Regions from separate parts of the Citrobacter sp. KH_055_1 genome, predicted to be linked through region 3. Evidence: riboswitches for the same ligand, from Rfam matches in the RefSeq annotation. Region 3 holds a riboswitch; each other region holds the start of a gene.
What was found. A riboswitch is a leader RNA that binds a small molecule or an ion and turns the genes downstream of it on or off. The one in region 3 is predicted to bind cobalamin.
Positions count from the first base shown of each region.

Region 1: linked by a shared signal. The riboswitch ahead of AC3ITF_RS09340 (ABC transporter substrate-binding protein) and the one ahead of btuB (TonB-dependent vitamin B12 receptor BtuB) in region 3 are both predicted to bind cobalamin.
Region 2: linked by a shared signal. The riboswitch ahead of AC3ITF_RS08700 (cobyrinic acid a,c-diamide synthase CobB) and the one ahead of btuB (TonB-dependent vitamin B12 receptor BtuB) in region 3 are both predicted to bind cobalamin.

Region 1 covers NZ_CM174473.1:2,004,966-2,012,603, forward strand. The annotation lists gene petA (ubiquinol-cytochrome c reductase iron-sulfur subunit) at 1-43, opposite strand, end outside; gene AC3ITF_RS09325 (pseudoazurin) at 70-510, opposite strand; gene AC3ITF_RS09330 (ABC transporter ATP-binding protein) at 529-1,350, opposite strand; gene AC3ITF_RS09335 (FecCD family ABC transporter permease) at 1,347-2,411, opposite strand; gene AC3ITF_RS09340 (ABC transporter substrate-binding protein) at 2,477-3,529, opposite strand; cobalamin riboswitch at 3,731-3,957, opposite strand; gene AC3ITF_RS09345 (GNAT family N-acetyltransferase) at 4,174-4,716, opposite strand; gene dauA (C4-dicarboxylic acid transporter DauA) at 4,823-6,502, opposite strand; gene prs (ribose-phosphate diphosphokinase) at 6,627-7,574, opposite strand.
Region 2 covers NZ_CM174473.1:1,874,974-1,882,611, forward strand. The annotation lists gene pduC (propanediol dehydratase large subunit PduC) at 1-1,133, opposite strand, end outside; gene pduB (propanediol utilization microcompartment protein PduB) at 1,152-1,964, opposite strand; gene pduA (propanediol utilization microcompartment protein PduA) at 1,964-2,245, opposite strand; gene pduF (propanediol diffusion facilitator PduF) at 2,771-3,580, shown strand; gene pocR (transcriptional regulator PocR) at 3,785-4,696, shown strand; cobalamin riboswitch at 5,028-5,202, shown strand; gene AC3ITF_RS08700 (cobyrinic acid a,c-diamide synthase CobB) at 5,291-6,670, shown strand; gene cbiB (adenosylcobinamide-phosphate synthase CbiB) at 6,667-7,626, shown strand; gene AC3ITF_RS08710 (cobalt-precorrin-8 methylmutase) at 7,637-7,638, shown strand, end outside.
Region 3 covers NZ_CM174473.1:4,507,749-4,515,386, reverse strand. The annotation lists gene sthA (Si-specific NAD(P)(+) transhydrogenase) at 1-704, opposite strand, end outside; gene fabR (HTH-type transcriptional repressor FabR) at 896-1,531, shown strand; gene AC3ITF_RS21190 (YijD family membrane protein) at 1,547-1,906, shown strand; gene trmA (tRNA (uridine(54)-C5)-methyltransferase TrmA) at 1,953-3,053, opposite strand; cobalamin riboswitch at 3,169-3,364, shown strand; gene btuB (TonB-dependent vitamin B12 receptor BtuB) at 3,430-5,268, shown strand; gene murI (glutamate racemase) at 5,213-6,064, shown strand; rRNA gene AC3ITF_RS21170 (16S ribosomal RNA) at 6,442-7,638, shown strand, end outside.

The DNA of each region.
Region 1 (7,638 bases), 2.3 Mb from region 3:
GTCGCTGGGTGTGGATTGCCTCACTGTCCGTTTTTTTATTCACCGCCGTCTCCTCTTTTCATTGCGCTGTCAGGGTTTCTCAATACGGGTATAAATGTCCTGAAAGCGTTTATCGGCAAGGCCGGGGGCTTTAAACGCGCGGTAGCTGTCGGGTAAAACGGCGTCGCCGACTTTGATCAGCATAATCATCCCCTGCGCATAGTGCGGTGAGCATTTGATGCCGTAGAAGCCTGCTGTGTCGTATTTGATTTCAATCTCCTCATCGATTTTGCCGATGAAACCGGGGTACCCGGCAGGAGACAGCTCGGCAATTGAGGCCGCATTGTGGCTTTTGTGCTTGCGAACAAACTTCACGCTATCGCCCGGCAGGATCGCCAGAAAATCCGGCTCGTAGACCATCGGTCCGCCGGTACCGCGGTTTTTCATCAGCACTTCATACGTTTGTGCGAACGCCGTCGAGGTGAACGCGCACAGGCACAGGATGAGTAAACGTTGTTTAATACATTTCATTGCGGTTCCTTGTGATATTTACGCTGGCCGTTGGTAGCGAATAAAGCAGCTCGCCTCATCAGCAGCTCGTTCGACAATCGCATCGATGCCAAACCAGTTGTTAAGATTTTCTCGGGTGAAGACAGCTGCAGGGCAGCCTTGCATGACCAGTCGTCCCGCTGTCATCACCATGATGCGATCGCAAAACATCGCGGCATGATTCAGATCGTGCAGGGCGGCAATCACGGTCAGTTTTTCGCGTTTAACCAGGTTAAGCAGGCCAATTTGATGCTGGATGTCGAGATGATTGGTTGGCTCATCCATCAGCAATACCTGCGGCTGTTGTGCCAGCGCCCGGGCAATATGCAGGCGCTGGCGTTCGCCGCCGGAGAAGGTATGCCAGCAGCGATGCTGGACGTTTTGCAGGGAGACTTTCTCCAGCATCGTCTGCACGATATCGTCGTCGGTCCGTGACCACGGCGACAGCAGACTTAACCACGGCGTGCGGCCAAGGGACACGGTCTGGATGGCGGTCAGACGCTCGCTGGTTTCCGCCTGCTGTTCAACCAGGGCGACCTTTTGCGCCAGATGGCGGCGTGAGTAGCGGCGAATATCTTTGCGGTTAAGCGAAACGCTGCCGCTGGAGGGCTTGAGTAAACCGGCCAGCAGGGAAATGAGCGACGTTTTCCCCGAACCGTTGGGGCCGATAATGCCCACAAACTCACCGGGTGCGACCTGAAAAGAGACATCATTGACGATGGCCTTGCCTTTCACCTCCCAGTGCAGATGTTGAGCGCAGACCACATCGTTGGCGGTATTTACCGCGCGTAGCGGCGTGGTAAAACGTGGGTTAACCGTCATTTGCTCGGGTTCCCTCGGATCAAAATAATCGAAAATGCGGGCGCGCCAACCAGCGCAGTGATCACCCCAATAGGCAGTACTTGCCCTGGTAGTAAGGTGCGTGAAATGACGTCCGCGACAATAAGAAAAATAGCACCAATCAAGGCGCTGACGGGCAGCAAGCGGTGGTGCTGATTACCCACCAGTAAACGCGCAGCGTGAGGGATAACCAGTCCAACAAAGCCAATGGCCCCGACAATCGACACCATAATGGCGGTCATCCCCGTCACCGCGGTAATCAGTACGGCGCGAGTGCGTTTAACCGGGATGCCCAGCGAGGCCGCTGACTCTGCGCCAAATGAAAATGCGTCCAGATGGCGGGCGTAGCAAAAGCAGACGATGATGCCGACCAGCGCGGTCGGGATGGCCAGTACCACATCGGGCCAGCGTACGCCGCTCAGATTGCCGAGCAGCCAGAACATAATGCCGCGTGCCTGTTCGGCATTGGCCGAACGGGTAATGATGAGCGAGGTAATGGCATTGAACAGCTGCGAGCTGGCGATCCCGGCGAGAATAATTTGCGTGGTGGCGGACCCGTTTTTACCCCTTGCGGCCACGGCCAGCAGTGCGACAAACAGAAATGCCGTCAGCGCGCCGATAAACGCCCCGAGCGACATGCTGATAATCCCCGCACCCAGCCCGGTCAGCGCGATCAGCACCGCTCCCGTCGATGCCCCGGCCGAGATCCCCAGCAGATAAGGTTCGGCCAGCGCATTACGCAGTAGTGATTGCAGCACCACGCCGGAAACGGCCAGACAGGCACCGCAGCATGCAGAGACCAGCGCACGGGTCAGGCGGTAGTTCCAGATGATCCCAGCATCCAGCGCGTCTACCGGATATTGGCTGCCAAACAGGTGGTTTGCCAGCGTGTGGGTGACATGCTGCCACGGGATAAACGTCTCACCGATGGAGATCCCCGCCAGCAGCACCCCGCACATCACCACGCTGACCCACAGGCTGTGCAGCAGCGTTCGCTGGGTAAACTGACTCATCGCCCGACGCGTCCTGCGTAATTCGCTCATTGTTGATGGCTTTCCTGAGTGCGAAAGCGCGTGATGCCCGTGCATGACATCACGCGCGACGAGGATTAATGAGTGGCCTGCGGGTGTGCCAGACCGTATTGCACCAGCGCATCGGCGAGTTTTTCCAGCCCGTCAAGGGTTCTGATGCCCGCATTCATGGTCTGGACATCAATCACCGGCAGGTGGTTGTCTTTCACCGCCGGGATAAGACGGGTAACCGGGTCAGACTTGAGGTATTCCATTTTGACTTTCCAGTCATCCGCCGGGAAACGGCGACGGCCCATCTCGCCGAGAACAATCACCGATGGACTGGCTTTGGCAATGGTTTCCCAGCCGACAGTCGGCCACTCTTCCGCAGAATCAATGACATTTTTTACCCCGAGGGTTTGTGCGATCCACGCGGCGGGGCCAAATTTACCGGCAACATACGGATCAAGCTGCAGATCGGCGCTGGAGAACCAGAAGACGGCAGAAACGTTATTCTCCATGCCGGTGATCTTCGTTTTGGCTGCGGCCTCGCGGGCTTTGAGGCTGGCTATCAGCTCATCGCCCTTGTCCTGCACATCGAAGATTTTGGCCAGATCGGCAACTTCCTGGTAGACCATGGCGATATCAAACATGCCTTTACGCACACCATCGCCGCCGTCTTCATTGTCTTTTGCACAATCGGCAGGGGCGGTATAAACCGGAACGTTGAGTTCACTGAATTGTTCATAAGAGGCAACCGTCCCCGCGGGGCCAATCTGCCATTCAAACTGGCTGGCAACCAGGTCTGGTTTTTTGGCGATAATGCCTTCAAAGCTGGGTATGTTTTGCGCGATGACTGCAATCTTGTCATTCGCCGCTTTGTACTGTTCAGGAACCGGGCCAAACCACAGCGATGTGCCTACAACGCGATCGGCCAGACCCAAAGAATAGAGGATTTCAGTGCTGTTCTGACCCACTGTGATCACGCGCTGCGGGGCTTTATTAAAGGTAATATCTCGACCACAGTTTTTGATAGTCAGCGGATATTGCGTCTTTGCTGCCGTCGCCATATTACTGGTCAGGAAGAGTGCCGCGCCGGTCAGCGCCAGAAGTGAATATTTGCAATAAGCAGAGGTAAAAACAGAATACATTATCATTGTCCCGTTGATGCCAGCGCTTCAGCGTCTGGTCATTATTTATTTCGCGGGACAGGCGCATGACGATAGATGACATTTCATCATGACATTCAGGCAAAATAATATGAAAATAAAACATATTGTTGCCAGTTTGATCAGGAATCAATTTTGTTCATTCGTCAAATAAATCACCCCATGGACCATCCCGTCCACTCAATGTATAAAACCATGACAGTAGGTCTCCTGGCTTACGGTAATCAGAATATCGGCCTTCCCATAAAAATATTTTACAGTGACCTGTAGTGAATCATCACTACACAGAGATATTCAGCATCCGCTTACAGTTGCGGGGGCAGCTATGGCATAAGAGAGAAATCATCCGCACCATATTCCGTTTCAAAAGCATGACTGCGCTTTGAAATACTGTCGGAGCGGACTGTATCGGTATGCTAATATTGCGTCAACCGCTGTAATAAGTAGGTAGTATTTAATTGTCATTTTTAATTCCTTTTAAATCATGTGGTTAATCTTTAATGCTTCATTGTGATGTGCCGAAGATAATAAATATTTGGTAAATTAAATGAGAATTATTTGATGTTGATCAATTAACGATGTGGCGTTGAAAAAGAATAAAATGAATAGCGAGAAATACACGCTTATTAAATAATCTGCGCCACATCACATTTTTCAATGTGTTTTTCCATATGGACAATTTGTTGCTCGCCACCTTCATCAAGGAACACGTTAAAGTGATTGTTGCACCAAAACTGATAGCCGCCGGGTAAAAAATGATGGGTATGCAAGTAGAGCGTTTTATATTGCTGACGCTGACAATATGCTTCTGCCAGCGTCATAAGTTGGCGGCCTATACCTCGACGGCGGTGTTCCTGTTCCACGTAACAGCGGCAAATTTCTGCGGTGTTGGCTAAATCATAGCGCCCGCGCAATGCCATGATTCTGTCATCGTACTGACACACTGCCAGCGTAGCGATAAGTTGCTGGTGTGCATCCCACGCGCCGAGCAGTAGATTTCGGGGGTGGTGCAGGTAGTGTGAACGTAAATCTAATATGTCTTCGTCAGGACGTGGAGTGGGCCTGTTAGCCTGAAAATAGAGATTTAAATGACGGATAATAAATGACTGAACGGCGGGAATATCCGACTCGGTAATTTCGCGAAAGGTATACGTAGCATTAGGGTTCATTGTTGTGGGTATTATCAGGAGTAGGGGAAATGATAATAGCAACTCAGCGGGGATTGCAGAAGTGAAGAGTGACCGACAAGCAAAGCCTGCCGGCCATCACTAAACGTTAAATATCAGCCAGTGCGGCGTCACGGTTCGGGAAGAACGCCAGACGGCCGGGGATGGGTTGGATACCCGCACGCGCCATGGTGCGTAGCGGTTGGAACTCCAGATTACTGATACGTAATTCACAGCCTTCCGGCAGTCGTTTAACAAAACGCTGGAAGGCGTCCAGACCACCGGCATCCAGTACCGGGACGGCATCCCACTTCAGTACCACGATGCGCTTGCCTGTAATACGCGTTTCGAGATCGGTAAACAATCCCTCCGCTGCGGCAAAGAACAGCGGGCCAATCACGCGCAGCACCAGCACATCGTCCGGTACGTCTACGTTAACCGGTGCCAGGCGCGTCATGCGCGCAATGCGGCGCATAAACAGCAGCGAGGCAAGGACGATACCGACGCTGATGGCGATTACCATATCGAACAGTACGGTCAGCGACATACACATCAGCATCACGATGATGTCGTCTTTCGGTGCGTGACGCAGCAGATCCACCACTTTATGGGCTTCACTCATGTTCCACGCCACCATCAGCAGCAGGGCCGCCATGGCGGAAAGTGGCAGCCAGGAAAGCCACGGAGCTAACACCAGCAGGGCGAGGATCACCAGAATCGCGTGGATCACCGCAGAAATGGGCGAGGTGGCCCCGGCGCGAACGTTAGCCGCAGAGCGGGCAATTGCGGCGGTGGCGGTGATGCCGCCAAAGAATGGCGCGACGATATTCCCCAGCCCTTGACCCACCAGCTCGCTGTTGGCTTTGTGCTTGGTGCCGGTCATCCCGTCGAGCACCACAGCGCACAGCAGGGATTCAATCGCGCCGAGCATCGCCATCGAGAAGGCTGCTGGTAACAGCGCCCGTAATGAACTCCAGCTTAGCGTAAAGTCTGACCCCGGCATATCCCACGGCAACACCAGCTGTGGTAGCAGTTGCGGGATACCGTTGCCCTGCGAACCATCCGCCAGAATGTAGTGGAACTGAGAACCGATGGTCGCGACATGGCCACCTGTCAGGTTAACGATGCCCATTACCGCACAACCGGCCAGAAGCGCCGGAAGATGACCAGGCAGGCGGATCCCCAGACGCGGCCAGAAAATCAGGATCCCCAGCGTGACCACGCCAATGGCGGCATCACCAAGGTTAATGGTCGGCAGGGCCATGAACAACGCACCCACTTTTTGCAGGTAGTGTTCCGGGACGTGTGCCATCTGCAGACCGAGAAAATCTTTAATCTGCATGGTACCGATGGTGATACCGATACCTGAGGTAAAGCCTAAGGTAACGGAGACCGGGATATATTCGATCAATCGGCCAAATCGGGCGAGGCCGAAAAGGATCAGGAAGATCCCGGACATCAGCGTAGCCACCAGCAGACCTGCCAGCCCGAACTGCTGCGACACCGGATACAAAATCACCACGAAGGCGGCGGTAGGACCGGAGACGCTAAAACGTGAACCACCGGTAAGGGCGATAACAATCCCGGCAACGGCTGAGGTATACAGGCCGTATTGTGGCGCAACGCCGCTGCCAATTGCCAACGCCATTGCCAGCGGGATAGCAATAATGCCCACGGTTATCCCGGCGATCAGATCACGGGTAAAGCGCGAGGCGGTATATTTTTCTTTCCAACAAGCGTCGATGAGGGCGCGGAAAGGCATCACATGTGAGGAAAATAGTCTGTTCACAATAATGTTTCATCCATGAGCGCATCATCTATCTAGAAAATGATAGTTGAAGTTGGCATAAATCATACAAATAAATAAAACGGATAAAAAAACCCGCCGCAGCGGGTTTTTGAGCCGGGCTCGATTAATGCTCGAACATAGCAGAGATGGATTCTTCGTTGCTGATACGACGAATCGCTTCGGCCAGCATACCCGACAGGGTCAACGTACGCACGTTCGGCAGTGCTTTGATTTCGTCGGTCAGTGGAATGGTGTCACAAACCACGACTTCATCAATCACCGAGTTGCGCAGGTTGTTTGCCGCATTGCCTGAGAAGATCGGGTGAGTTGCGTAAGCAAATACGCGTTTGGCACCACGTTCTTTCAGCGCTTCTGCTGCTTTGCACAGCGTACCGCCGGTATCGATCATGTCATCAACCAGGACGCAGTCACGACCTGCAACGTCACCAATAATGTGCATCACCTGAGAAACGTTCGCACGCGGGCGACGTTTGTCGATGATAGCCATATCGGTATCGTTCAGCAGCTTAGCGATAGCGCGGGCACGCACGACGCCACCGATGTCCGGAGAAACCACAATCGGGTTGTCCAGGTTCAGCTGCAGCATGTCTTCTAACAGAATTGGGCTACCGAATACGTTATCAACCGGTACGTCAAAGAAGCCCTGGATCTGTTCAGCATGCAGGTCAACGGTGAGGACGCGGTCAACGCCAACGCTTGACAGGAAGTCAGCGACGACTTTTGCGGTAATCGGTACACGAGCGGAACGTACGCGACGATCCTGGCGTGCATAGCCGAAGTAAGGAATAACGGCGGTGATACGGCCTGCGGAAGCACGGCGCAGAGCATCGACCATAACGACCAATTCCATCAGGTTGTCGTTAGTAGGGGCACAAGTGGACTGGATGATGAAAATATCACCACCGCGTACATTTTCATTAATTTGTACGCTGACTTCGCCGTCGCTAAAGCGACCTACAGCGGCGTCGCCGAGTGAAGTGTACAGGCGGTTGGCAATACGTTGTGCTAGTTCCGGGGTGGCGTTACCAGCAAAAAGCTTCATATCAGGCACGAGAAGAACCTCAGGCATGCGTCCATTGGTGGAAAGAATCTGCCGAAAACTGTGCGGGCCAGGC
Region 2 (7,638 bases), 2.1 Mb from region 3:
TTAGAGCCTGCAAACATGTTGTCGTAGTTCGGCACGGCGGAATAGCCGGAAGAGATGAAGTCAGTTCCTGGCAGGAATTGCATCAGCAAACGCGCGGTACGGCGCATATCCGAGTGGGTAAAGGTTTGGTCGTTACTGGAGGCGCATTCGAGATCCAGTGACGAGCAGATCAGGTTTTCTGCCAGCACTGCGCGGATACCTGACGGTACGGCGGAAGGGACGCCGATGCAGCTAACGGACCCGTTCTGTAAACCCTGCACGCCAGCGGCTTTGGTGATGTAAATGCAGCGGGCTTCCAGATACAACATGGATTTGCCTTCTGCATAACCCATCTGCACTTCTGAGCCTGAGCCTGAGGTAAAGCGCATTTTCAGACCGCGTGAGGCATAAGAAGAGGCCAGGAAGCCTTTTGACCATGGGGTATCGTCACCATCGGTAAAGACCGGCTCAGTACCGTACACGGAAATCGTTTCTGCATAGCAGGTGTGGCCTAACATGCCGAGTTTGAGTTCGGTGGCTTCTTCCAGCGAGCACTGGGTTAATACGCCGGGACGCCCAACCTGTGAACCGACCAGCAGAGCAATAGCGTTAAACGGGGCATAGCGTGCCACGGCAACGGTTGTTTCCTGCTCGTCAAATCCACGCCATGCGCCTTCTGCTGCATCGGCCGCAATCTGCACCGGGTTGTCTTTAACGTTAGTGACGTGCGCTTGTTGAGAAGGGGTTCTGCGGGCGCGCATTTTCTGCATCGACATCATCATTTCGACGACGTTCATATGCGAAACCACTTCGACAATTTTTGCCGGTGTCATCGCGGTGGTCAGCGGAACGATGTCTTTGCGTTTCACATTAGGATCGCAGAGCATATTGGCGAGTTTGATCGAGTCCATCGCCATCACTTCTTCAGCGCGCGCCAGATTAATACCGTAGCGGGCAATGAAATGGTCTATCAAATCAAATTCACTGGCGGCTTTACCATCCAGTTCGGTGACCATACCGTTAACGATTTTTATGGACGGTTTTGGGTCGTTCGGGCTTTCCATCGCAATGAAGCCTTCTTCGATCCACTCCTTAACGAAGCCGTCCTGATTCACAGGGCGTTTCGCCAGTGCTTCAAATCTTTTCGATCTCATGAATCAGCCTCACGGGTATCAGATGTAGGACGGACGATCGTTTTTCGGTTCTGAGCCGAGGGTCGCAAGCACGGTTTTACCGATTTCGCGCGCGGAGATGACTGCCTGACGTACGGCGCCAGAGTCACCGGAAATAACCAGAATGGCTTCGTTACTGAAGCTGGTACCATGGGCAGGGGAGCTATAAGCCACCACTTCGACGTTGGCCGATTTCAGTGCGGTATCGGCCATCAGTACACCAACCGATGCCGGTGCGCCGACGATCACACCACAGGCACGACCAATGGGTGCGCCGAAGGCTTTTTCCAGCGCATAGCTGGCACGTGCGGTGTATTGCATTTCGATGTGACCGGCTTCATTGGCGTAGACATCACCAAATGTGCGATCCAGTTCTTTCAGCGCGACTTCAATTCCGCGTTTTACGTCGGAAACATCGTTGCCGCCTAGGATAATCAGTGAACCGTGGCCTGCTCCGCCTTTGGTATCTCGCGGAAGCTCAATGCTCACCACTTCAGTATTGGTGGCTTTTACCGCTTCATCCGCGGCCATGATATGGGGGCCTGCGCCGGTACGGGCGCCTAGAATGCCAATGGAGCGATAGCGTTTTTCAAGCTTCATCGCGTCCAGTAAGGCGCTGTCGACGTTGGCGATCACCAGACCGACGGTGTCGCCAATCGCGGTGCCGACAAATTCCGTTAAACTGCAGCTTTTCTCTGCCATAGCCGTCTCTCGTGTTGGAAGATTATTTTCAGGGATAGCCTTGTGTTCTGGCGTTGCCACCCGAGCAATCACCTGCGCCATGATCTGTTCAACCAGCTCATTGCTGCTCATCAGCTAATTCCCTTCGGTAAGATTTTTTCGACATCGGTATGAGGACGTGGGATCACGTGTACGGCTTTCACTTCACCCACATTACGTGCGGCAGCGGCGCCTGCATCTGTTGCCGCTTTTACCGCGCCAACATCACCGCGAACAATCACGGTGACCAGCCCTGAACCAATTTTTTCGTAGCCGACCAGCATCACATTGGCTGACTTCACCATTGCATCTGCGGCCTCTATGGCTGCAGTTAAGCCTTTGGTTTCTACCATTCCTAACGCTTCTTGTTGCATAAAGACCTCGCCTGGGTTGTTCCGATTTTCATGACTATAAAAAGAAGCGAGGAAAAAGAATGGCTGACTTGAAACGGAGAGTGAAAAAATAGTAAGTGATCGGTGATATAAAATTGCTTGATATTCTTTTATCTGATTGTTTTTAAATGTTTTTTATTATTTTGCGGATGTGAAAATTTGGTTATGTCAATACCAGATTTACATTTTTGCTAGTGACACGATAAATATCATTTGCTATGCGGGGGAAATGAAATTGTGATGTTTGTTTGAAAACAGAAATCTGCTGTTGGCAATATTTTATTATTTTTATAATGCGTTTTTAATAGGGCTAATGCCCGTTTTTGTTAGCTGTTTTAATAATGCTGACAGCAAGAATTTGTTATCACTACACGATTTTAAAAAGGTGGAAGTGCTCAGATTGCCAACAATTTGCCGACGGCGCTTTTTATAGTAAGCCTTGAAGTACTCTACTGCCAGCAGGGAGTCCGCTGGTACAGACACGAACTCTGCTTAGAAGGTGTCACAATGAACGATTCACTAAAAGCGCAATGCATTGCCGAGTTTTTAGGTACCGGGCTGTTCCTGTTTTTTGGCATTGGATGCCTGAGTGCCCTTAAGGTGGCCGGTGCGAGTTTAGGGTTATGGGAAATATGCATCATTTGGGGTCTTGGGATTTCGCTGGCGGTCTACCTGACTGCCGGAATATCCGGGGCACACCTCAACCCTGCGATTACCATCGCTCTGTGGCTGTTTGCCTGTTTCCCTGGGCGTAAAGTTTTACCCTATACGGTCGCGCAAGTCGCGGGTGCCTTTGGCGGCGCGTTGCTGGCCTATTTGCTGTACGGCAGTTTATTCATTGAATATGAGACGGCGCACCATATGGTTCGTGGCAGTCTTGAAAGCCTGCAACTGGCCAGTATTTTTAGTACTTATCCGGCCTCTGCGCTTAGCGTATGGCAAGCGGCGCTGGTGGAAGTGGTCATCACGTCCATTCTGATGGGTATGATTATGGCGCTTACGGACGATGGCAATGGGGTGCCTAAAGGTCCTCTCGCGCCATTGCTGATTGGTATTCTGGTTGCCGTCATCGGTGCATCAACAGGTCCGCTCACAGGATTTGCCATGAATCCGGCGCGTGATTTTGGTCCTAAGTTGTTTGCCTGGTTTGCCGGATGGGGAGATGTTGCGATGACGGGGGGACGCGATATCCCATACTTTATCGTCCCGATTGTGGCACCGATCATCGGTGCGTGCGCCGGGGCAGCAATTTATCGTTACTTTATTGGCAAAAATTTACCGTGTAATACTTGTAAGCTGGAGGAAAATGAGAACTAGCTTCATGGAAATTGTTTATTTCTGAAATGCAAAAACTGATTTCGTGATCCGGTTTCCTGAACAGCTTAAAAAGTCTCCCCACAATGGGAGACTTTTGTTATGGTCCATTAACACCTTTTATCATTGCGTCTAATAGCGAGATGAAAAGTGAATGTAAATAATGTGTTTTTATTTATAACAATAAATTAACTGAGAGGTTTTATCATGATTTCTGCGAGCGCCCTGAACTCAGAACTCATTAATAAAATCGCACAGGATTTTGCACAGGCCACCAGTCTGGCCGTTGTGGTTGTCAATATTCACGGTGATGAAATTTCTGAACTCTTTAATTTTACCCCTTTCTGCCAGTTGATGCGCCAGCACCCGCAACACAGCACGCGATGCCGTATGAGCGATCGTTGTGGGGGCCTTGAAGCATCAAAATCAGACCAGCCGTGTATTTATCGCTGTCATGCCGGCCTTACCGATTTTTCTATCCCTTTGGTGATTGCAGGCCACTTGGTTGGTTTTGTTTTATGCGGTCAGGTGCGCTTAAGCAATGACGTAGGCCTGGTTGATATTTTGAGTGTCGATGATCGCTGGCAAGCCGATCCCGAACTGCTCAATGAATTTCGTAATGTTCCGGAAATGGACTATTCTCGCGTCATCGCCTCTGCAGATTTGTTGAAGTTGATTGTTGAAAATTGCCTTAAAAAACAATTGAATTTCGTTGTCATTAAAGACAGTACACAGCAGTCAGAGTCGGTGCGTCCAACCCGTAGCCCGACTCCTCATGACAGTAAAATGAAAAAAGCGTTGCGCTATATCGACGCACATTTGTCGGATGAGCTTCGCCTCGAGGAGGTGGCTTCGCATGTTTATCTCAGTCCGTACTATTTCAGCAAGCTGTTCAAAAAATATCAGGGGATCGGTTTTAATGCCTGGGTAAACCAACAGCGAATGGCAAGTGCTAAAGAGTTGCTTTGTCATAGTGACTGGAGTATTGCCAGTATTGCGCGAAATTTAGGCTTTTCGCAAACCAGTTATTTTTGCAAAGTTTTCCGCCAGACATACCAGGTGACGCCGCAGGCTTTTCGCCAGCAAATTAGTGTTGTTTCGTCCGAAGAGTCAGCATAAATAGCAATATTTTGCTATTGCCGATTTTTGATATCGTATTGTATGTCCGTCATTATAAAATGAAAAATAAGGATAGAAGACAATAAATTGTCATAGCGCAACAAAGTAATAGTGTCTGAAGGATAAACTGCACCAGTTTTTATTTTTGTGATGAGATACAGTGTCTGTGTGAATGACTTTCTTTATTATTAATTGAAGCTTTCATACGGAATGCAAACTTAAGAATAAGCTGAATGACGCCATAACATTGGCTGAATGAGCGTAAAAGATATTTAAATGAATTTTTGTCATGAGGTGTGTTAATTCATCTCATGCCTGGAGCTTAATAGAATTTGCTCCTGAGCTGACAGGTTTACCACGTTTGTGGTAGGGAAGGGGGTGAGAATCCCCCGCAGCCCCCGCTGCTGTGATGCTGACGACCCCGTATAGACCACTGATCGCGAGATTGGGAAGGACGGGTGAGAATGACGCTAAGCCAGAAGACCTGCCTGTCAGTGACTACCAACAACTTCGGTGGGAAGTGGGTTGCTCAGATGCATACAGTCGAAAGACTGGGTATCTCTACACCCCTACCACCCTGAACAGGATCAGGGTATGGCGGCCAATTTTCGCGCGTTTGTTCTTGCAGGTACCGGAAGCGGCTGTGGTAAAACCACGGTAACGCTGGGCTTGTTGAGTCTGCTGAAAAAACGCGGTTTGCGCGTCCAGCCTTGCAAAGTCGGTCCTGATTATCTGGATACCGGCTGGCATACCGCCGTATCTGGCACAGCCTCCCGCAATCTTGATAGCTTCATGCTCCCCACTTCCACGCTGAACGCCTTATTTTGCGAACATATGCAGCATGCGGATATCGCCGTCATCGAAGGCGTTATGGGGTTGTATGACGGTTATGGTACGGACCCCAATTACTGCAGTTCCGCCGCGATGGCGAAGCAGCTGGGCTGTCCGGTCATTTTGCTGGTGGACGGTAAAGCCGTCTCAACGTCAATTGCTGCCACGGTGATGGGATTCCAGCATTTTGATCCAACGCTGAACATTGCTGGCGTGATTGTTAACCGGGTAAACAGCGAAACGCATTACCAGCTACTTAAAGTCGCCATCGAACGCTACTGTTCGATACCTGTATTGGGCTATGTTCCCCGCGTGGATGGCGTGGCGCTCCCTGAGCGTCATCTGGGACTGGTGACCGCGCGGGAATCAATCGTCAATCAGTTGCCGTGGCAGGAATTTGCTACAACGCTTGAGCAAACGTTAGATATCGACGCGCTGCTGGCCTTAAGCCAGTTAGACACCCCACCGGTGGGCGAATGGCCCGCGCTTCCTGCCTCCGATGCCGGAGCTGGACTGACGCTTGCCATTGCTGATGACGAAGCATTCAACTTCTACTATCCGGATAACATTACGCTACTGGCGCGCACGGGCCTCAATATTGTCCGTTTCAGCCCGCTACACGACAGCCGTCTCCCTGATTGCCAGATGATCTGGCTAGGGGGCGGATACCCTGAGCTGCACGCTGCCGGGCTTGCCCAAAATTCCACCATGCTGGCGCAACTGCGTGCGGCTCATCAGCGCGGTGTGGCGATTTACGCGGAGTGCGGTGGTCTGATGTACCTGGGGAGTTCGCTGGAAGACAGCAACGGCGATATCTGGCCGATGGGGGATATTATTCCCGGTCACAGCAAAATGGGCAAACGTCTGACCCGATTTGGCTATTGTGAAGCGCAGGCCGAACAACAAACCTTACTCGCTGCGCCCGGTGACGTGCTGCGCGGACATGAATTTCACTATTCCGATTTTACCCCTCAAACCCAGGCCGTGATGAGCTGTCGCAAAGTTCGCGATGGCGAAACGTTACAGGCGTGGTCTGGCGGTTGGCAGGTTGGCAATGCGTTTGCCAGCTACCTGCACGTTCATTTTGCTCAGCGTCCTGAGATGCTTAATCACTGGCTGGACGCCGCGAGGAGCGTGAAATGACACTGCTCGCGTGGTGTGTCGCCTGGCTGCTTGATTTTATCATTGGCGATCCGCAGAGCTGGCCGCATCCGGTACGTTGGATTGGCAATCTCATTACCACTGTGCAGCGCCTGGTGCGCCGCTACTGCCATAGCGATGGCATGCTGCGTATCGGTGGCGCAGTGCTGTGGGTTGTGGTGGTCGGCGTGACCTGGGGCGTTTCATGGGGCGTACTGGCGCTGGCGCAATCGCTTCATCCGTGGCTAGGGTGGGGCGTCGAGGTGTGGATGATCTTTACCGTGTTGGCTGGCCGCTGCCTGGCGAATGCCGCACGAGATGTCGAACGTCCACTGCGTGCCAATAATCTCACAGAAAGTCGGGAAAAACTCTCCTGGATTGTGGGGCGTGACACCTCACAATTACAGCCGAAACAGATCAATCGCGCGGTGGTGGAAACCATCGCTGAAAACACCGTGGACGGCATCATTGCACCGCTGTTCTTCCTGTTTCTCGGCGGTGCCCCGTTGGCGATGGCCTACAAAGCGGTGAACACCCTGGACTCCATGGTTGGCTATAAAAATGAAAAGTACCGCGCTATCGGGATGGTCAGTGCGCGACTGGATGATGTCGCGAATTTGATTCCTGCCCGACTGGGGTGGCTGTTGCTCGGGTGCGCTGCATTTTTATGCCGTAAAGACGGCTTCGGTGCATTACACATTGGTTGGCGCGATCGCTACAACCACAGCAGTCCAAACTGTGCCTGGTCCGAGGGGGCCGTTGCCGGGGCATTAGGCATTCGACTGGGTGGTCCTAACGACTACTTTGGCGAGCGCGTTGAGAAACCGTGGATCGGTGATGCACAACGAGACATTTCAGTAGACGACATTTCCCAAACGATACGATTGATGTGGGTAGCATCGACCCTGGCCCTGGCGCTATTTATTGCGCTGCGGTGGCTGTTGGTCGGTGTGGCCTGAGGACAAAACAAT
Region 3 (7,638 bases):
CGAATCACCACGCCGCTGTTCCAGAAGTGATAAGACAGCGAGTCGGACATCTCCTGATCAAGAAACGCCAGCAGACGGTCACGGGTATTGATCAAATCAACTTTGACGTCCATTCCCCGGAAGATCGACGCATATTCACAGCCAATGACGCCCGCGCCATAGATCAGAACGTGGCGAGGTTCATGGTGCAGGCTGAGTATGGAATCACTGTCGTAAACGCGCGGATGCGAAAAATCGACATCATTTGGGTGGTAGGGACGCGAACCGCAGGCAATAACAAATTTATCTGCCGTGAGCGTTTCCACCGTACCGTCGTGGCACTCCAGAGCGAGGGTGTGTTCGTCAACAAAACGGGCATTCCCCTGCAAAATTTCACAGTGGTTTCGCTCGTAAAATCCTTGCCGCATACGCGTTTGCTGATTAATGACGTTATCGGCATGGTTAAGAATATCGGCAAAAGAAGAGCGAAGAAGCCGGGAATGGTCGCTGTAGAGTGGGTTCTGATTGAATTCAATGATACGGCTGACGGCGTGGCGGAGTGCTTTAGATGGGATGGTGCCCCAGTGGGTACAACCGCCGCCGACGTTATGATAGCGCTCAATAACGGCGACGCGCGCGCCTTGCTTAACCAGACCCATTGCAGCGCCTTCGCCGCCGGGGCCGGAACCTATTACTATTGCATCGTAATCGTAGGAATGTGACATGGTCAGGCTTACCTGTTCTTATACATAAAAGCAACAGAATAGTAACATCGTTGTCAGGATAACCCAATTATCGTTGTGCTTTTTTGCGAAGTCGAAGCACAAACTGCGCGTAAACAATCATTCACAAAGCCATGCCAACCGCCTAATCTCTGGTATAGTGCCAGCAAGGTATAAGGAAGGATTCAGACATCGTGATGGGCGTTAGAGCGCAACAAAAAGAAAAAACCCGGCGTTCGCTGGTTGAGGCCGCATTTAGTCAATTGAGTGCAGAGCGCAGTTTTGCCAGCCTCAGTTTACGTGAAGTTGCTCGTGAAGCGGGCATTGCGCCAACCTCATTTTATCGCCATTTTCGCGATGTGGATGAGCTCGGCCTGACGATGGTGGATGAGAGCGGCCTGATGCTACGCCAGTTGATGCGCCAGGCGCGTCAGCGTATCGCCAAGGGCGGCAGTGTGATCCGCACCTCGGTCTCAACATTTATGGAGTTCATCGGCAACAATCCCAACGCCTTCCGTTTATTATTGCGCGAGCGGTCTGGTACCTCCGCGGCGTTTCGTGCCGCCGTGGCTCGCGAAATTCAGCATTTCATTGCGGAACTTGCGGACTATCTGGAACTCGAAAACCATATGCCTCGTGCGTTTACTGAAGCACAAGCCGAAGCCATGGTGACGATTGTTTTCAGTGCGGGGGCAGAAGCGCTGGATGTTGGCGCCGAACAGCGTCGACAACTGGAAGAGCGGCTGGTATTGCAACTGCGCATGATCGCCAAAGGCGCATTTTACTGGTATCGCCGTGAACAAGAGAAGATGACGCATCACTCCGAGTAACGAGAAGGACGAGCAATGAAACAGTCAGGTCAAGATAAAGGTACGCTGCTGCTGGCGCTGGTTGCTGGCTTATCGATCAATGGTACATTTGCGGCGCTGTTTAGCTCCATTGTGCCATTCTCTGTATTCCCGATTATTTCGCTGGTGCTGACGGTTTACTGCCTGCATCAACGTTACCAGAATCGCACAATGCCTGTGGGGCTGCCGGGTCTGGCTGCGGCCTGTTTTATTCTTGGCGTTCTGTTGTACAGCACCGTGGTGCGCGCGGAATACCCGGATATCGGCTCGAACTTCTTCCCAGCGGTCCTGTCAGTGATTCTGGTGTTCTGGATCGGCTTTAAGGTGCGTAACCGTAAGCAAGAAATTGCGGAATAGTATTTGTAGGCCGGGGGTATCTTTGCTTTCCCGGCCTACAAAAAAATCACTTCGCGGTCAGTAATACTCCGCACTCCATGTGGTGCGTGTACGGGAACTGATCGAACAGCGCCAGACGTGACACATTGTGCGTCTGGCTCAACGTTTCCAGGTTCTTACACAGTGTCTCCGGGTTGCAGGAGATGTACAGAATACGCGGATACGCCTGCACCATCTTCTCTGTTTCGCTGTCCAGGCCGCTGCGCGGTGGATCAACAAAAATGGTTTCACACTGGTAACTCTTCAGGTCGACGCCCTGTAAACGGTTGAACTCGCGCACCCCATTCATCGCCTGAGTAAACTCTTCTGCAGCCATACGAATAATTTGCACGTTATCAATATGGTTAGCCGCAATATTGTACTGCGCGGCAGCCACGGACGGTTTAGCGATTTCAGTGGCCAGTACGCGGTTGAAGTTCTGCGCCAGCGCTAACGAGAAGTTGCCATTGCCACAGTACAATTCAAGCAGGTCGCCCTGCGAATCTTTGGTGACATCAATCGCCCATTCCAGCATCTGAATGTTCATGGCGGCATTCGGCTGCGTGAAGCTGTTCTCAACCTGGCGGTAGATAATCTCTTTACCCGCAACCGGCAAACGTTCATCGATGTAATCTTGATCCAACGCGATTTTGGTTTTGGTCGCCCGGCCAATCAGATGCACATTCAGGTTTTGCGCGCGTAGCGCATCCCGCAGTGCTTCGGCTTCCTGACGCCATTCGTCATCTAACTTTTTATGGTACAGCATGGATACCACCGCCTGATTGCTCATGGTGGTGAGGTAATCAATCTGGAACAATTTATGACGCAGGACGTGATTGTGACGAACGCCGTCAATCATGGCTGTCATCAGCGTGTTGATGAGTTCGCTGGCTGCCGGAAAGCTGTCGACGCGAATACGGCTTTTGGTCTGGCTTTCAAACATGATGTGATACAGGTCGTCACCGTCATGCCACAGGCGGAATTCAGCGCGCATGCGGTAATGACTGACCGGCGAGCGAAACACTTCCGGAGCCTGATCAGTAAATGGCGTCATTAAGCTCTGTAAACGAGCCACTTTATCGGCTAGCTGCGCGTCATACTGTTCTGTCGGGAGGTGTTCGGGGGTCATGATGCGTCCTGAAAAATAAAAGTACGCGGGGATTGTAGGGATTGCTCAGTAGATGTCCAGTTATTGATGATTTCTAATATTGTGATACGCAGTCTGGACAGTCGGTAATAACAAACTGTAGCATCCGCGTTCCGGTCCTGTGAGTTAAAAGGGAATCCAGTGTAAATCTGGAGCTGACGCGCAGCGGTAAGGAAAGGTGAAATGAGAGCGTAAGCAGACACTGCCTTTGGGTGGGAAGTCTTCATTTCTTTTTATTCGCTATATTGAATAACCTTCCAAGCCCGAAGACCTGCCGGCTAACGTCGCATCTGGTTTTCATCATCGCGTACTATCGGTGGGACCTGCGGCATCCTTCTTATATTGTGGATGCTTTACAATGATCAAAAAATCATTGCTGCTGACGGCACTTTCCGTCGCGGCATTTTCTGGTTGGGCGCAGGATGCTAGCCCGGATACTCTCGTCGTTACGGCTAACCGTTTTCAGCAACCCCTTAGTGCAGTGCTTGCTCCCATCACCGTTGTTACGCGCCAGGAAATCGATCGCTGGCAATCTACCTCTGTGAATGACGTTCTTCGCCGCCTGCCGGGTGTCGATATCGCGCAATACGGTGGTATGGGACAAAATTCGTCTATTTCTATTCGTGGGACCAACGCCAGCCATGTACTGGTGCTGATTGACGGCGTGCGCCTGAATTTAGCTGGGGTGAGTGGTGCCGCCGATCTCAGCCAGTTCCCGGTATCACTGGTGCAACGTATTGAATACATTCGTGGGCCGCGTTCCGCTGTTTATGGTTCTGATGCGATCGGCGGTGTGGTGAATATCATTACCACGCGAGAAAAACCGGGGACGGAATTGACCGCCGGTGTGGGCAGTAATGGTTATCAGAATTACGACATCTCGACGCAGCAACAGCTCGGTGAGAATACGCGCGTGACGCTGATGGGGGATTATGCCTATACCAAAGGTTTTGACGTTGTCGCCTACGGTAGCACTGGTGAGCAAGCGCAGCCCGATAAAGATGGTTTTTTAAGTAAGACGCTGTACGGCGCACTGGAACATAACTTCTCCGACACCTGGAGCGGGTTTGTGCGCGGCTATGGCTATGATAACCGCACCAATTATGATTCTTACTACTATCCAGGCACGCCGTTAGTCGATACCCGTAAGCTCTATAGCCAAAGCTGGGATGCCGGACTGCGCTTTAATGGCGAGCAAATCCAATCACAACTGGTTTCCAGCTACAGCCATAGCAAAGACTACAACTATGACCCGGACTATGGTCGCTACGACTCCTCGGCAACCCTGGATGAGATGAAGCAATATAACGTGCAGTGGTCAAACAGTATGGTGGTTGGCCACGGCAATGTGGGCGCTGGCGTCGACTGGCAAAAGCAAACCACAGAGCCAGGCACCGGGTATGTTACGGACGGTTACGATCAGCGTAATACCGGTATTTATCTGACCGGGTTGCAACAGCTTGGCGACTTCACCTTCGAAGGCGCGGCGCGCAGTGACGACAACTCCCAGTTTGGTCGGCATGGCACATGGCAAACCAGCGCCGGATGGGCGTTCATTGACGGCTATCGTTTCATTGCTTCTTATGGCACCTCTTATAAAGCACCTAATCTGGGGCAGCTGTACGGTATGTATGGCAATGCAAACCTTGATCCTGAAGAGAGCAAGCAGTGGGAAGGGGCGTTTGAAGGGTTAACGGCGGATGTAAACTGGCGTTTGTCAGGATATCGCAACGATATCGATAACATGATCGATTATGACCCCCACACTCTGAAATACTATAACGAAGGGAAAGTGCGGATTAAAGGCGTTGAAGCGACGGCGAGTTTCGATACGGGTCCGCTGGCGCATACGCTGAGCTATGACTATGTCGATGCGCGTAATGCGATTACGGACAAGCCGCTGGCCCGCCGTTCAAAACAGCAGGTGAAGTATCAGCTCGATTGGCAGGTCTATGATTTTGACTGGGGCCTGACGTATCAATATCTGGGAACACGATATGACAAGGACTATGTCACTAACCAGCCGGTAAAATTGGGTGGAGTGAGTTTGTGGGATCTGGCGGTGTCATATCCGATCACCTCACAGCTGACAGTTCGTGGTAAAATCGCCAACCTGTTCGATAAAGATTACGAGACAGTTTATGGCTACCCAACTGCAGGACGGGAATACACCTTGTCTGGCAGCTACACTTTCTGATCCACGTCCCACCGTGCTGGTGTTTGATTCCGGCGTCGGTGGGTTGTCGGTCTACAATGAGATCCGCAACCTCTTGCCGGATCTCCACTATATATACGCTTTCGATAACGTTGCCTTTCCTTATGGAGAGAAGAGCGAGGAATTTATTGTCGAGCGTGTTGTTGAGATTGTGACTGCCGTTCAGCAGCGCTACCCCCTTTCACTGGCTGTTATCGCCTGCAATACCGCCAGCACGGTGTCACTCCCTGCGTTACGCGAAAAGTTCGCTTTCCCGGTCGTCGGCGTGGTACCTGCAATTAAACCGGCGGCGCGCCTTACGGCTAACGGTGTAGTGGGGCTGCTGGCGACGCGAGCGACGGTGAAGCGTTCATATACGCATGAGTTGATTGCGCGCTTTGCGAACGAGTGTCAGATCGCGATGTTGGGTTCCGCTGAGTTGGTGGAACTGGCGGAAGCGAAGCTGCACGGAGAAGCAGTTCCTCTGGATGAGTTGCGCCGCATTCTGCGACCATGGTTGCGGATGTCGGAACCGCCGGATACGGTTGTTCTCGGATGTACGCATTTCCCTCTATTACAGGAAGAACTTTTACAGGTTCTACCTGAAGGGACGCGACTGGTGGATTCCGGTGCCGCGATTGCGCGTCGCACGGCTTGGTTGTTAGAACATGAAGCACCTGACGCAAAATCAGCTGACGAGAATATTGCTTTTTGTATGGCAATGACGCCTGAAGCTGAACAATTACTGCCAGTCCTCCAGCGTTATGGCTTCAAAACGCTCGAAAAACTGGCAGTTTAATCAGTTTTGGTGAAATAATGCGCACTCGGAAAATTATTTTAAATTTCCCCTTGTCAGCCTGAAATAACTCCCTATAATGCGCCTCCACTGACACGGAACAACGGATTACAAGCCGCCGGGTCAGCGGGGTTCCACTGAGAACCCTGCGGAGAAAAGCGGAAAGAAATGCTTGACTCTGAATGAGGAAAACGTATTATACGGGACCTCGCAACGGTGAGCGAAAGCCGCGTTGCACTGCTCTTTAACAATTTATCAGACAATCTGTGTGGGCACTCGAAGATACGGATTCTTAACGTCGCAAGACGAAAAATGAATACCAAGTCTCTGAGTGAACATACGTAATTCATTACGAAGTTTAATTCACGAGCATCAAACTTAAATTGAAGAGTTTGATCATGGCTCAGATTGAACGCTGGCGGCAGGCCTAACACATGCAAGTCGAACGGTAGCACAGAGGAGCTTGCTCCTTGGGTGACGAGTGGCGGACGGGTGAGTAATGTCTGGGAAACTGCCCGATGGAGGGGGATAACTACTGGAAACGGTAGCTAATACCGCATAACGTCGCAAGACCAAAGAGGGGGACCTTCGGGCCTCTTGCCATCGGATGTGCCCAGATGGGATTAGCTAGTAGGTGGGGTAACGGCTCACCTAGGCGACGATCCCTAGCTGGTCTGAGAGGATGACCAGCCACACTGGAACTGAGACACGGTCCAGACTCCTACGGGAGGCAGCAGTGGGGAATATTGCACAATGGGCGCAAGCCTGATGCAGCCATGCCGCGTGTATGAAGAAGGCCTTCGGGTTGTAAAGTACTTTCAGCGAGGAGGAAGGGGATGTGGTTAATAACCGCATTCATTGACGTTACTCGCAGAAGAAGCACCGGCTAACTCCGTGCCAGCAGCCGCGGTAATACGGAGGGTGCAAGCGTTAATCGGAATTACTGGGCGTAAAGCGCACGCAGGCGGTCTGTCAAGTCGGATGTGAAATCCCCGGGCTCAACCTGGGAACTGCATCCGAAACTGGCAGGCTAGAGTCTTGTAGAGGGGGGTAGAATTCCAGGTGTAGCGGTGAAATGCGTAGAGATCTGGAGGAATACCGGTGGCGAAGGCGGCCCCCTGGACAAAGACTGACGCTCAGGTGCGAAAGCGTGGGGAGCAAACAGGATTAGATACCCTGGTAGTCCACGCCGTAAACGATGTCGACTTGGAGGTTGTTCCCTTGAGGAGTGGCTTCCGGAGCTAACGCGTTAAGTCGACCGCCTGGGGAGTACGGCCGCAAGGTTAAAACTCAAATGAATTGACGGGGGCCCGCACAAGCGGTGGAGCATGTGGTTTAATTCGATGCAACGCGAAGAACCTTACCTACTCTTGACATCCAGAGAACTTAGCAGAGATGCTTTGGTGCCTTCGGGAACTCTGAGACAGGTGCTGCATGGCTGTCGTCAGCTCGTGTTGTGAAATGTTGGGTTAAGTCCCGCAACGAGCGCAACCCTTATCCTTTGTTGCCAGCGGTTCGGCCGGGAACTCAAAGGAGACTGCCAGTGATAAACTGGAGGAAGGTGGGGATGACGTCAA